Regions from separate parts of the Pantoea sp. App145 genome, predicted to be linked through region 2. Evidence: predicted binding sites of a transcription regulator. Region 2 holds the regulator's gene; each other region holds the start of a gene.
The links. Region 2 encodes sigma-54, which starts transcription at its own class of promoters, with help from an activator protein. Its sites were predicted from a motif close to GTTGGCACANNTTTCGCTNT; they were not measured.
Positions count from the first base shown of each region.

Region 1: the regulator sigma-54 is predicted to act here: its motif matches at 1,358-1,377, upstream of RCF31_RS01100 (branched-chain amino acid ABC transporter substrate-binding protein).
Region 3: the regulator sigma-54 is predicted to act here: its motif matches at 2,046-2,065, upstream of glnK (P-II family nitrogen regulator).

Region 1 is NZ_CP133290.1:251,233-254,514, forward strand. Features, by position in the region: gene RCF31_RS01095 (AMP nucleosidase) at 1-1,151, opposite strand, end outside; gene RCF31_RS01100 (branched-chain amino acid ABC transporter substrate-binding protein) at 1,489-2,604, shown strand; gene RCF31_RS01105 (ABC transporter permease subunit) at 2,687-3,282, shown strand, end outside.
Region 2 is NZ_CP133290.1:2,268,520-2,271,801, reverse strand. Features, by position in the region: gene rapZ (RNase adapter RapZ) at 1-85, opposite strand, end outside; gene ptsN (PTS IIA-like nitrogen regulatory protein PtsN) at 138-620, opposite strand; gene hpf (ribosome hibernation promoting factor) at 794-1,081, opposite strand; gene rpoN (RNA polymerase factor sigma-54) at 1,103-2,536, opposite strand; gene lptB (LPS export ABC transporter ATP-binding protein) at 2,585-3,282, opposite strand, start outside.
Region 3 is NZ_CP133290.1:1,745,439-1,748,720, forward strand. Features, by position in the region: gene tesB (acyl-CoA thioesterase II) at 1-263, shown strand, start outside; gene amtB (ammonium transporter AmtB) at 334-1,623, opposite strand; gene glnK (P-II family nitrogen regulator) at 1,655-1,993, opposite strand; gene RCF31_RS08055 (SmdB family multidrug efflux ABC transporter permease/ATP-binding protein) at 2,252-3,282, opposite strand, start outside.

The sequences.
Region 1 (3,282 bases), 2.0 Mb from region 2:
TCCCAGTTGCGGTCATCTGTCGTCACCACCGTTCCGGTACGCAGGCGTTGTTTGACCTCTTCACCGGGCATGCCGCTCACTGCTTTGGTGGCGTCGTAGAGCGCGCGTTGCACCTCGGCGATGCTCGGAATCGGAATATCCGGCGGCAGTACGCTGTCCAGCACATGATCGTCACGCAGGTAAGCATGCGCCAGCACGTAATCGCCAATGGTCTGGCTTTCACGCAGGCCGCCGCAGTGCCCTATCATCAGCCAGGCATGTGGGCGCACCACCGCCAGATGATCACAGATGGTTTTGGCATTGGAAGGACCCACGCCAATGTTGACCAGAGTAATGCCACGGCGATTGGGTGAGGTCAGGTGCCAGGCCGGCATCTGATGTTTCTTCCACGCCAGATCCGACATCATCGCTTCCGGGTCCTGGGTATCTTTGGTGATCACCACATCACCGGCGCAGGCGAGGCTGTCGTAGGAGGTGTTGGGATCCTGCACCTGTTCAATTGCCCAGCGGACAAACTCATCAACGTAACGCGTGTAATTGGTAAACAGCACAAACGGCTGGAAGTGCTCCACGGCGGTGCCGGTGTAATGGCGCAGACGCGCCAGCGAGAAGTCGGTACGCAGTGCATCAAAGTGTGACAGCGGGAGCTGCGCGTCAGCATGGAACAAACCATCGGCGGTTTCATCACCAATCTGCGACAGTTCGGTGGTGGGGAAATGGCGTGCAATGCTGGCGCTCATCGAGCGGTCCAGAGACAAATCGGAACCGTCAATCACATAAGGGTAAGGAATTTCCTGCTGCGAGGGTCCGACTTCAATCACCACCTCGTACTCTTTCTCAATCATCAGCAATTGCTCACTGAGATAGTGACGCAATAACGCCGGGCGCGTGATGGTGGTGCTGTAGCTGCCAGTGTGGGTAAAACGGCCCCAGGCCCGGGTACGATTACGTTGCGGACCCTCGCCAGCCCAGGTAATACGCAGCTCCGGATAGACAAATAACCCCTGCTGGCGCGCTGCCTCATCCGGCAAACGTCCGTTTTCAGTAAAGTCGCGAATCGCGTTGCGTAACGCCTCTACCGCGTTGGCGTATAACCGCTCAAGTTCATCCAGCGCCTGCTGGCTGCTGATGCCGTTCCGTTGTGTATTCATAAGTTCTCCCGCATCAATTTTGGGCCGATTTGGCTATAGCATAGCGGGTAAACCCCTCAGCACCATGAAGAATCTGTGATCAACCGCATTCTGCACCAACAGAGTGCTGGTGCGTCTTAAAACGCTGGCTATGGTTAAGATCAGCAGACGCGTTCCCTCCCGCTTTGGCGCGATGCCGGTGCAAAAACTTGTCACCAATGCTTACCTTTGGCGAGCTTTTTGCTTGATTGTTAACCGTGGCCCTGCTGGTCACAGACTGCACATCGTTAAGTTTCAGAAATTGATTTCTCCCAGGCCGTGGTATGGCTCCGTTCCTGACCCGTTGAGGATTGAAAGCATGTCTTTGAAATTCATAAAATTACCATTGAAGGTTGTGATTGCAGGTTGCCTGAGCGCGGCGTTTTATGCCCAGGCAGATATTAAGATTGGGGTGGCCGGTCCGTTCTCAGGCCCCAACGCCACTTACGGCGCACAGTACTGGAAGGGTGCGACTCAGGCAGCCGATGACATCAATGCGGCCGGAGGGGTGAATGGTGAAAAAATTGTGCTGGTGCAGGGGGATGACGCCTGCGAACCGAAACAGGCCGTCGCCGTTGCCAACCGCCTGGTAGACCAGGACAAGGTACTGGCCGTGGTGGGGCACTTCTGCTCCTCTTCCACCATGCCCGCTTCCGAAGTGTATGACGATGCTGGCGTGCTGGCGATTACCCCCGGCTCGACTAACCCGCAAATCACCGAACGCGGCATGAAAACCATGTTCCGTATGTGTGGCCGCGACGATCAGCAGGGGGCGATTGCCGCTAACTACATCATCGATAAGCTGAAAGCCAAACGCGTGGCGGTGATCCACGACAAAGACACCTACGGCCAGGGGCTGGCCGATGCCACCAAGGCTGCGCTGGAAAAGCGCGGAGTCAACGAGGTGTTGTATGAAGGTCTGTCGCGTGGCGAGAAAGATTTTAACGCGCTGGTGACCAAAATCGCCTCAGTCAAACCGGATGTGGTGTACTTCGGTGGCTGCCACCCGGAAGCCGGTCCGCTGGTACGTCAGATGCGTGAGCAGGGTGTGACGGCGGCCTTCTTCTCCGGTGACTGTATCGTGACTGAAGATATGGTAACCGCAGCGGGCGGCCCGCAATACACCAAAGGCGTTTATATGACATTTGGTCAGGATCCGCGTCAGATTCCTGACGGCAAAGCGGTGATCGCCAAATTCCGCGCCGGTGGTTTTGAGCCGGAAGGCTATACCCTGTATGCCTACGCTTCAGTGCAGGCGCTGGCCGCCGCTTACAAAGCCGCAGGTAAAGATAACGCCAAAGCCAGTGAGTGGCTGAAGGCCAATAGCGTTGATACCGTGATGGGCAAAAAAGCCTGGGACGGCAAAGGCGATCTGAAAGTCTCGGATTATGTGGTGTATCAGTGGGACGATAAAGGCAAATATCACCAGCTGTAAGCTGACACGCGGCCCCGCGTGTTGCGGGGCCATTCGCGATTGGGCGCGAAGTTTGCGCTCCCTTTAAGCACGGGACTTGCATATGGAAGCCTTCTTTCTCCAGCAGCTGGTGAACGGCCTGACACTGGGCGCGGTTTACGGGCTGATTGCCATTGGCTACACCATGGTTTACGGCATCATCGGCATGATCAACTTCGCCCACGGCGAGGTGTATATGGTCTCTGCCTATCTTTGTGCCATCGGGCTGGGGCTGCTCAGCTTTTTTGGCATTCACTCCTTCCCACTGCTGATTTTCGGCACCCTGATCTTCACCATTGTGGTGACGGCGGTCTACGGCTGGACTATCGAGCGCATCGCCTATCGTCCGTTACGTAACTCCACCCGTCTCGCACCGCTGATTTCTGCCATTGGTATGTCACTGATTTTGCAAAACTACGTGCAGATAAGTCAGGGTCCGAACCAGCAGGGCATTCCCACCCTGATGTCCGGTGTATTGCGCATGGAAGTGGGCGATGGCGTGGTGCAAATCACCTGGACCAAAGTGTTTATCCTGATTGCCGCGTTGTGCGGCATGGCGTTGCTTACCTGGATTATCCAATACACGCGGCTGGGACGGATTTGCCGTGCGGTGCAGCAGGACCGGCGCATGGCCGCCATTCTTGGTATCAACACCGACCG
Region 2 (3,282 bases):
CACAGTAAAATCCCATGTCCTCAAGCGCACGCAACGCGACTGATTTTCCTGAGCCTGACCGACCGCTAACGATCATCAGCACCATCACATTTCTCCCGTTTTAAACCGGCACCCTGGCCGGTAAAAGTGTCTGTCGCTTAAGGATGGTCGTCCTGCGCTTCTGTGATAATGGCATAGAGTTCTTCATCGCTCTGCGCTGCGCGCAGACGGCGACAGACGGTTTTATCTGCCAGGCGTTTTGCCACCAGCGATAGCGTATGCAGATGGGTTTTACACTGGTCCGCCGGCACCAGCAGCGCAAACAGCAGGTCTACTGGCTGATTGTCGACCGCGTCAAAGGCGATCGGCTGATCGAGGCTGATAAACACACCTACGGCGCGCAGGGTGTCTTCCTCCAGCTTGCCATGCGGAATAGCAATGCCATTGCCAATACCGGTACTGCCCATGCGTTCACGGGTGAGGATTGCTTCGAAAAGCGTCTGGTGAGGCAGATTGAGCTGCTTAGCTGCCAGCTCGCTGATTATTTCCAGCGCACGTTTTTTACTCTGGCAGTGTACGCCGCTGCGGGTGCAGTCCAGCGTGAGGACCGAGCTCAATTCCAGTGTCAGATCGTTGTTCATCATCGTTTCACTTGCGAGTTCACATAGCCGCGAGGATCACCCACTTTAACCCGTTAGCGGGGAAAATGCAGGTTCTCCTGTTGGCGCTTGCGCAGATGACAAAACGGGGCGGTCAGCCCGCCCCATTCTGTGCTCTGAGTGCCGAACCGGTCAGCACTCTGCAAGCGTGAAGGTTAGTGTTTTTTCAGTTTGTCTTTATGTTTAGTCAACTGACGGGAAAGCTTGTCGATCAATCCGTCAATGGCCGCGTACATATCTTCCGCTTCCGATGTCGCGTGCAACTCCCCGCCGTTAACATGCAAGGTTGCATCAGCAATCTGCGTTACCTTCTCCACTTTCAGAACAATATAGACCTGATTGATACGATCAAAATAGTGTTCCAGTTTGGCAAATTTGCTATTTACAAATTCGCGCAGCGGTTCGGTAATCTCTACATTCAGTCCGGTAAGGTTTATCTGCATAGGTCTTCCTTCTCAATACATTCAAACCAGCTGTTTACGCTGATTCGAGGGCGGGATGGACAAAGACTCGCGATACTTAGCAACCGTACGGCGGGCCACCATGATGCCCTGTTCAGATAACATGGAGGTCAGTTTGCTGTCGCTCAAGGGTTTTGCGGGGTTTTCCGCAGAGATCAATTTTTTTACCAGCGCACGTATTGCCGTGGAAGAAGCTTCGCCACCGCCTTCGGTGTTCACATGGCTGGAGAAAAAATACTTCAGTTCAAAGATGCCACGCGGGCTATGTAAATACTTCTGCGTGGTGACGCGCGAAATCGTGGATTCATGCATATCCACGGCTGAGGCGATATCCGCCAGCACCATGGGGCGCATATACTCCTCGCCCTGCTCAAAGAACGCCTGCTGCTGCTCGACAATACAACGTGTTACTTTCAGCAGTGTGTCGTTGCGGCTCTCCAGGCTCTTAATCAGCCATCGGGCTTCCTGTAAGTTACTGCGGATGAACTGGCTATCGCTGTCGTTACGCGCAGCTCCGCCCATCGCGGCATAATGCTGGTTGATTTTCAGACGTGGCACGCTGTCAGCATTCAGTTCGACCGTCCAGCGCGTGCCGATTTTGCGTACCAGCACATCAGGAATGACATATTCTGGTTCGCTGGTATTCACCGACTGGCCCGGACGCGGATCGAGCGACTGAATCAGCAGCATGGCATCTTTCAACACATCTTCTTTCAGACGCGTCACCCGCATCAGACTGCGGAAATCATGATTGGCCAGCAGGTCGAGATGTTCACTGACGATGAGGCGCGCTTCGGCCACCATCGGTATATCACTGGCATATTGTGAAAGCTGGACCAGCAGACAATCACGTAAATCACGTGCACCGACACCGACCGGGTCAAAACGCTGCACGCGTTTCAGTACCGCTTCCACTTCGTCCAGCGTCAGCTCCTCATCGCCAATGCTGTCGCAGATATCCTGCAACGTCACGGTGAGGTAGCCGGTATCGTCAATCGCATCCACAATCGAGGTCGCAATGGCACGGTCAGTATCAGTGAAGGGCGTCAGCTCGACCTGCCACATCAGGTAGTCCTGCAATGACTGCGTCGTCTCCCCTTGGTACACCGGCAATTCATCATCCTGATAATCGGTCCCGGTGCCTGAAGGCGTACCGGCGGTGTAGATCTCATCCCAGGTGGCGTCGAGCGGTAACTCTTCCGGCATATCCTTTTGTTCGAGTGCCTCTCGGGTGTCGAGCGCTTCGCTCTCCTGATATTCGCGTGTGTCTACTTCTTCATGAAGATCTGATTGTTCAAGCAATGGATTGCTTTCCAGCGCCAGTTGTAATTCCTGCTGGAGTTCAAGCGTAGAGAGTTGCAGCAAGCGGATTGCCTGCTGCAGCTGGGGTGTCATCGCCAGCTGTTGGCTGAGCCTGAGTTGCAAACCTTGCTTCATAATCCGGATTGAATTTCCTAAGCAAACGTCGGAGGTTACGACACCTTATCAGAGTCTGAACTCTTCGCCCAAATAAACACGCTTAACCTGCTCATCTGCAAGTATTTCATCGGGGGTGCCGTGGGCAATCAAATGCCCCTGGCTGACGATGTAAGCGCGTTCACAAACGGCAAGGGTTTCGCGCACGTTGTGGTCGGTGATCAACACGCCCAGCCCGCTATCGCGCAGATGCTCAATGATCTTCTTGATATCAATGACGGAAATGGGGTCGACACCCGCAAATGGTTCATCCAGCAGGATGAATTTAGGGTTGGCGGCCAGTGCACGGGCAATCTCCACACGGCGGCGTTCACCACCGGAAAGCGCCTGACCCATGCTGTCACGCAGGTGCTCAATGTGGAACTCTTCCATTAACTCATTGGCACGGTCCTGGCGCTGTTCTTCGCTAAGATCATCACGAACCTGCAATACCGCCATCAGGTTGTCGTAAACGCTCAGGCGACGGAAAATCGATGCTTCCTGCGGCAGATAACCAATGCCACGGCGCGCACGCGCATGCAGTGGCAGGATACTGATGTCTTCATCATCAATGACGATGCGACCGGCATCACGCGGCACAATACCTACCACCATGTAGAAGGTGGTGGTTTTACCGGCCCCGTTGGGACCCAGCAGGCCGACGATTTCGCCGGATTTCACCTGCAGGCTAACGTCTTCTACCACGCGGCGGCCTTTATAGGCTTTCG
Region 3 (3,282 bases), 520 kb from region 2:
ATGCATCAGACCTCAATTTCCTGCCTGTCGCCCTTCAGCCGCACGGCAAAGGTTTTCTCGAGCCTGATATGCAGGTAGCGACTATCGACCACTCGATGTGGTTCCACCGCCCGTTTGATCTGTCGGAATGGCTGCTGTATAGCGTTGTCAGCACCTCGGCTTCGGGTGCACGTGGCTTTGTGCGCGGAGAGTTCTTTACTCAGGATGGCCGACTCGTGGCAACCACGGTGCAGGAAGGGGTAATGCGCCAGCGCGACGCATAAAAAAAGGGGCGATTTCTCGCCCCTTCTGCTTTTTATTGTTTTAGCGCACTGCTCTTCTTCAGCCTGGCTCTTACTGGTTGTAAGCGTTTTCGCCGTGGCTGTTAACATCCAGACCTTCACGTTCCTGATCTTCCGGAACACGCAGGCCAACAATCATATCGGCCAGTTTGAAGCCAATAAAGGCAACCACACCGGACCAGACGATGGTGGTACCCACGCTGAACAGCTGAATCCAGACCTGATGACCCATAGTCACGCCTTCGGCATAACCCACGCCACCCAGTGAAGAGGAAGCGAATACACCCGTCAGGATACAACCTACGATGCCACACACGCCGTGCACACCGAACACGTCACACGGGTCATCAACACGCAGCCATTTCTTCAGGGTAGTGACACCCCACAGGCCAGCGAGACCACCCACCAGACCGATAATCAACGCACCACCAACACCGACATAACCACACGCCGGGGTGATAGCAACCAGACCCGCGATGAAGCCTGAAGAGGCACCCAGCAGAGAAGGCTTACCACGCAGCGCCCACTCGCCGAAGGTCCATGACAGTACCGCACCCGCAGTCGCAATCACGGTGTTCAGGAACGCCAGGGCAGCGATTTCGTTCGCAGCAGAGGCAGAACCGGCGTTGAAACCGAACCAGCCCACATACAGGATCGCAGTTCCGGTGAAGACCATCGGCAGGTTGTGCGGTTTGAATGCTTCTTTACCGAAGCCAGCACGTTTGCCCACCAGGTAAGCACCCACCAGACCAGCCACCGCGGCGTTGATATGCACCACAGTACCGCCTGCGAAGTCCAGCGCGCCATCGGTCGCCAGCAAGCCGCCAGCCCAGACCATGTGCGCAATCGGCAGATAGGCCAGAGTCAGCCATACCGCAACGAAAATCAGCACCGCAGAGAAACGAATACGTTCAGCGATAGAACCGACAATCAGGCCCACGGTGATACAGGCGAAGGAAGCCTGGAACGCAACATGGATGTACTGATAGAAGGTCCCCATCAGTGCTTTCAGCTCGATGTTTTTCAGCATCGCCCACTGGAAGCTACCGAAGAAGGCGTTACCTTCGCTGAAGGCCAGCGAGTAACCGTAAATCATCCACAACACGCAGACCAGGGAGAAGGTTACCGCTACCTGAGTCAGCATCGACAACACGTTTTTACCGCGAATCAAACCGCCGTAAAACAGGGCAATACCAGGAATTGACATGAACAGCACCAGCGCGGTGCAGATCATCATAAACGCGTTATCGGCTTTATCCGCAACGGCAGGTGCTGCCGCCATGGCCAGAGACGGTAACAGCGCCAGGCTGGTCAGGCCCAACTTCGTCATCATTTTATTCATTTCTTTCCATCCCATCACAATCAAGGCCCAGTTACAGTGCTGCTTCGTCGGTCTCGCCAGTACGAATACGGATAACGCGCTGCAGTTCCGCGACGAAAATTTTACCGTCGCCAATTTTGCCGGTGTAAGCGGCTTTACTGATGACATCGACCACTTCATCCAGCTGATCATCAGCAATGGCGATATCAATTTTTACTTTTGGCAGGAAGTTCACGCTGTACTCGGCACCGCGATAAAGCTCTGCGTGACCTTTCTGGCGACCGAAACCCTTCACTTCGGTAACTGTCAGTCCCTGAATGCCAATAGAGGATAAGGCTTCACGCACGTCCTCCAGCTTAAATGGTTTGATTACCACGGTAACCAGCTTCATACGATCCCCTCCAGGTATTTAATGAGTAAGTCTTACCGGACACGCAGGGATATAAGCAAAGGGTGTGCCATAAATAAAAAAACCGCAGAGTCAGCGCATTAGCCGCGTGGCAGCACGCTTCGTTATGTGATGGACAACACAAATGCAACAAGGAAAGGAAGAAAGGAGTGGAATATTTGCACTTCTTTGGTGCGACCAGCCTCAAAGAAGTGCATTTGTACAGAATAATCCGATAATGGCGCTCAAAAAAGGTGCAACTCACCCTTCAATGGCTAAGGGAATGCCCGCCGCGAGTTCATCACCTGCCTGTTGCAGCTGATACATTTGCCAGTAACGGCCCTGCTGCGCCAGCAATTCGCTGTGTGTGCCCCGCTCGGCAACCTGCCCACGGTGCAGCACCAGAATCTGATCTGCTTCGGTAATAGTGGAAAGGCGATGCGCAATCACCACCAGCGTGCTGTGCTGGCGCAACGCGCGCAGTGCGTGCTGGATAGCCTGTTCGGTGCCGGAATCGATATTGGCGGTGGCTTCATCGAGAATCAGAATCTGCGGTAGCGACACCAATACCCGCGCCAGTGCCAGCAACTGCTTCTGCCCGACTGACAGATTATTGCCCTGCTCGCCCAGCCGGGTATAGATGCCATCCGGCATCGAGCGTACCAGTGGCGCAAGTTGCACCGTTTCCAGCGCTTGCCATACCGCGTCTTCCGGGATATCGCGGCCAAGACGAACATTGGCAAGCAGGGTATCGGCCAGCACCACCGGATCCTGCTGCACCATGGCCACGCCCTGGCGCAACGCCTGATGTGTCAGTTGTGGCAACGGCCGACCATCCAACTCGATACTGCCACGCGTGACCGGGTAGTAGCCCATCAGCAGATTCGCCAGCGTGCTTTTGCCGCTGCCGGTGTGGCCCACCAGCGCGACAAAGCCACGCGCAGGCACATCCAGATCGATCCGGCTCAGCACATCACGATCGGCACGGTAAGCAAAACTGACATCACGCAACGCAATACGCCCGGACGCCAGCGGACGGTTGTCCGCGCCATAATCCTGCTGGACCGCATCCATCAGCTCAAAAATACGTTCGCCGGAGACCACCGCCTGTTGCAGCATGGATTGCTGCGTGGTGAGTTCGATCAACGGCTCGTTCAGACGCCCGAGCCAGGTAATAAACGCGTACAACACACCGACTTCAAACACACCGGGCGTGGCAAAACTGAACAGCATCAGCAGGCCGCACAAAATTAGTGCAGAGAACAAACTGAGCAAAGGACGCAGCAGGAAGC